2 regions of the Streptomyces sp. NPDC034099 genome follow, and region 2 is predicted to be linked to the other one. Evidence: riboswitches for the same ligand, from Rfam matches in the RefSeq annotation. Region 2 holds a riboswitch; the other holds the start of a gene.
The links. Region 2 has a riboswitch for cobalamin ahead of ACZ56V_RS22475 (energy-coupling factor ABC transporter permease). Riboswitches for the same ligand answer to the same signal wherever they lie in the genome.
Positions count from the first base shown of each region.

Region 1: it holds a riboswitch for cobalamin, as region 2 does, so the genes downstream of both, ACZ56V_RS24025 (ABC transporter substrate-binding protein) here and ACZ56V_RS22475 (energy-coupling factor ABC transporter permease) in region 2, are expected to answer to the same signal.

Region 1 covers NZ_JBVISR010000008.1:300,360-302,549, forward strand. The annotation lists gene ACZ56V_RS24025 (ABC transporter substrate-binding protein) at 1-1,066, opposite strand, end outside; cobalamin riboswitch at 1,131-1,316, opposite strand; gene ACZ56V_RS24030 (M56 family metallopeptidase) at 1,476-2,190, opposite strand, start outside.
Region 2 covers NZ_JBVISR010000007.1:408,622-410,811, forward strand. The annotation lists gene ACZ56V_RS22465 (potassium channel family protein) at 1-396, shown strand, start outside; gene ACZ56V_RS22470 (MerR family transcriptional regulator) at 478-1,071, shown strand; cobalamin riboswitch at 1,142-1,327, shown strand; gene ACZ56V_RS22475 (energy-coupling factor ABC transporter permease) at 1,358-2,056, shown strand; gene ACZ56V_RS22480 (energy-coupling factor ABC transporter substrate-binding protein) at 2,053-2,190, shown strand, end outside.

The DNA.
Region 1 (2,190 bases), on a different contig from region 2:
CGAACCCGCGCAGGGCCGCCGCCACCTGTTCCACGCCCTCGACGGTACGGATGGTGGGGTTCATGGCCTGCCCGCTGAGCAGCACGTAGCGCTTCTCGCGGACGGCGGTCATGTTCCTGGTCACGGGGTTGGACTCCAGGAACTCGATCTTCTTCGCGGCCGTCTCCGCCGTCTGCGACTTGCGGGTGAGGTCGCCGAGGACCAGGACGTCGGGGTCCCGGTCGGCGACGGTCTCCCAGCCGGCCTGCGGCCACTCCTCGTGGGTGTCGTCCATGGCGTTGTCGGCGCCGACCGCGCGGGTGATGACTCCGGGCGCGCCGCAGCAGCCCGCCAGGTAGGGGGAGGTGGAGTTGGCGAACCAGTACATGAGGGTGACGCCGGAGGCGTCGATGCCGGAGGTCGCCCTGTCGACCCTGGACTCGAGTTCGGCGACGAGTTTCTCGCCGCGCTGCTCGACGTCGAAGATGCGGGCCAGGTCGCGGACTTCGCCGTAGACGGTGTCCATGGTGAGGGGCTCGTTCCGGACGCCGTCGCCGTCGCCGCTGTTGTCCTTGCCGGCGCAGTCGGACGGCGACAGGTAGGCGGGCACGCCGAGTTCCGTGAACCGTTCGCGGGTGGCCACACCGCCGGTGCCGAGGGTGGAGGCGAAGGAGGCGGCGACGAAGTCGGGTTCGGCGTCCAGGACCGTTTCGAAGGACGGCATGTCGTCGGCGAGCCGGGGGACGCCGGCGTTCGCCTTCTCCAGTCCCTTCATGACCGGGTCGGTCCAGGTGGCGGTGCCCGCCAGGCGGTCGGCGAGGCCGAGTGAGAGCAGGATCTCGGTGGTGCCCTGGTTGAGGGAGACGGCCCGGCGCGGCGGCGCGTCGACCCGGACGTCGTGCCCGCAGTCACGGACGGTGCGTGGGTAACCGGCCGCGTCGGCCCGGGCGGCCGGGTCGTCGGTGCCCGCGCCGGACCCGCAGCCGGAGGCCAGCACGGCGCCGGACAGGAGCAGGGCGGGACCGCGCAGGGCACGGCGGGAAAGAAGGAGTCGTCGTCGGGGGCCGACGGGGCGTGCTGCGGGCAAGGAAGGATCCTCTGGCGTCGAGGGCTCATGCGCGAAGCCCGTCCGTACGATGCGGCCCGCGCCGCACGCGGCACGGGTGCCAGCAGGTCTTCGGACTCGGGATCGACCGGACGGGACGCCTTCCCGGACGGCGTACGCCGCCCAGTGGCCCGTGTCCCGCCCGTCACCCTCACCGCTGCGCGTCAGTTCCGGATTCGCACCGGATTCCCTGACCCACCAGGTGGGTTCGACTGGCTTGCGCAAGCTACCACAGGGTCATCGCCCCGCCGGGGGACGGGCCACTGCCTCACCCGCTCCCCCGGGCCACCACGCCCGTCCGCGCGTCAGCTCTTCGGTATGAGGACGGTGTCGACGTCGATGATGTAGCCGTCGGCGTTGGCGCATGCGTGCGTCAAGGAGTGAGAACCGGTCAGAACGGCGTCGCGGCCCGCAGGATGAGGAACATCGTGACGGCGGCGTTCGCGGACGACATCGCCGAGACGGCGGTCCCGGCGGCCGCCGCCCACGCCGCCAGGCCGACCGACGTGAACACCGGGGGCCAGGTGCGGACGGCGGGAGCGGGCCCCAGCAGGGCCGCCACCCGGCGGGGCACCGGGCCGGGCGCCGCGAGGCCGGCGAGGGTGGCGACGGGGGTGCCGCGGGAGACGAGGGCCGCCTTGCCGATCGCGGTCGCCACCGCGCGGCGGTCACCGACCGCCCGTGCGGCCGCCTCGTCCGCCCACCGCTCCGCCGTGTAGGCCACGGCCGTCCGCAGGGGGCGCAGGAACGGGTTGGCCAGCGCGGCGAGCCGGACTGTGAGCAGGAAGCGGTGGTGCCGGGCGGCGAGGTGGGCACGCTCATGGGCGAACAGGGCGCGCCGCTCGCCCGGTTCGAGGCAGTCGAGCAGGGCCGTACTCACCACCACCCGGTCCCGGCGTCCCCCCGGCAGCGCGTACGCGTAGGGCACGTCGTCCGGCAGTACGGCCACCCCGGTGCCCGGCAGCCCGGCCAGTGCGCGGTGGGCGCGGCGGCGCACCCGGCCGTGCCGCCACAGGGCCCGCGCCGAGGCCGCGACCACCGCGCAGAGCGCGGGAATGGCCGCCTTGCCGACGATCTCGTCGTAGGGCACCGCCGCCCGTACCTCG
Region 2 (2,190 bases):
CTGTTCGCCCTGCTGCTGACCGTCGTGGCCGTGCTGCTGCTGCGGCAGATCCGGCACGTCCTCCTCGACCGTCCGGACAGCAGGCCCGGGGTGGTCATCTCGCTGCTCATCGTCCTGTCCGTGCACGTCTTCTCGGCCGCGTACTACACCCTGGCCAAGGCGCCGGGCGAGTTCAGCGGACTGCACACCCGGATCGACGCGCTGTACTTCACCGTGGTGACGCTCGCCACGGTCGGGTACGGGGACATCACCCCGCGGGGCCAGGCCGCGCGGGTGGTGACCATCCTGCAGATCACGTACAGCTTCGTCTTCCTCACCGCCGCCGCCACCGCGCTGACCACCCGCATGCGGGACATGGTGGTCCGACGGACCGAACGGGGCGGCCGGTCCCGCTGACGGCGGCGCGGCCCGGCCGAGGGCTTGAAGCTGCCGCGGCGTCACCTTCTAGCCTCGGTCGCACACTCGTGGAGGAGCCCCATGACACACGCGACCGACGGCACCCGGCGCATCGGCGAACTCGCGCGGGAGACCGGGCTGAGCATCCGCGCCCTGCGCTACTACGACCGGCTCGGCCTGCTCACCCCGTCCGCCCGCAGCGAGGGCGGCCACCGCTGCTACGACGCCGACGACGTCCGGCGCCTGCACCGCGTGCTCGCGCTGCGCAGCTTCGGGCTCCCGCTGGCCGAGATCCGCGCGGTGCTGGACGCCGAGCCGGACCACGACCCGGCGGAGCTGATCCGGCGGCAGCTCGACGTCGTCGAGGAACGGCTGCGGCAGACTGCGGAGCTGCGGATCCGGCTGCTCGGTGTGCTGGGCGCGCTGGACACCGCGGTGGCCGGCTCGGCCGAGGCCTATCTGGAGGTGATCGAGGAGATGACGGCCGTGGAACGTCCCCTGACGCCGGAAGAGGTGGCCCGTCTGGGCGACGCGCGGCGCCGCTGGGCCGAGTCGCTCGGCGAGGAGGAGCTGCGTGCCCTGCACCACAGGCGCGCGGAGATCTTCGCCACGATGGACGAGGACGAGCGGCGGCAGCTGACGGACCGGCGGCGCCGGGCGTTTGCGCAGCCCTGAGGCCTGTCCGGCGGCCCGGCGGGGCGCCCGCCGGGCCCGAGGCCCGCTTGTGCCCGCCCCCGGGGGAGCACTACTGTCGCCACGCCTTGGTGAACGGGAAATCCGGTGTGATGCCGGTGCGGCCCTCGCCACTGTGAATCGGGAAGTCCGGCTCCGGCCCTCACGGGCAGCCACTGGATCGCTTGCGATCCGGGAAGGCGGAGCACGGGCGGTGGTACCCGTAAGCCAGGAGACCGGCCAAGGCGCGTCGTCCATCCACGAGGTGCTGGAGAGGGTCTGCTGAGCCATGCACATAGCCGAGGGCTTTCTGCCACCGGCGCACGCGATCGCCTGGGGTGTCGCGTCCGCGCCGTTCGTCGTCCACGGAGTCCGGTCACTCACCCGTGAGGTCAGGGAGCACCCGGAGAGCACGCTGCTCCTCGGCGCCTCCGGAGCCTTCACGTTCGTCCTGTCGGCCCTGAAACTGCCGTCCGTCACCGGGAGCTGCTCGCACCCGACCGGCACCGGCCTGGGCGCGATCCTGTTCCGGCCGCCGATCATGGCGGTGCTGGGCACCATCACCCTGCTCTTCCAGGCGCTGCTGCTCGCCCACGGCGGGCTGACCACGCTCGGCGCCAACGTCTTCTCGATGGCGATCGTCGGCCCCTGGGCCGGGTACGGCGTCTACCGGCTGCTGCGCCGCTTCGACGTGCCGCTGATGGTCACCGTGTTCTTCGGCGCGTTCGTCGCCGACCTGTCCACGTACTGCGTCACCAGCGTGCAGCTGGCGCTGGCCTTTCCCGACCCGAGCAGCGGATTCCTGGGCGCGCTCGGCAAGTTCGGGTCCATCTTCGCCGTGACGCAGATCCCGCTCGCGGTGAGCGAGGGCCTGCTCACGGTGATCGTGATGCGGCTCCTCGTGCAGTCCAGCAAGGGCGAACTGACCCGGCTGGGCGTGCTGCTGACCCGGTCCGGGGAGCGGAAGCAGGAGGCGGTCGCCCGATGAGCCGCAACGCGAAGATCAACACCCTGCTGCTGCTCGCCGTGGCCGCGCTGGCGGTGCTGCCGCTGGTGCTGGGGCTCGGCGACCACAAGAAGGAGCCGTTCGCCGGGGCCGACGCGGAGGCGGAGACGGCGATC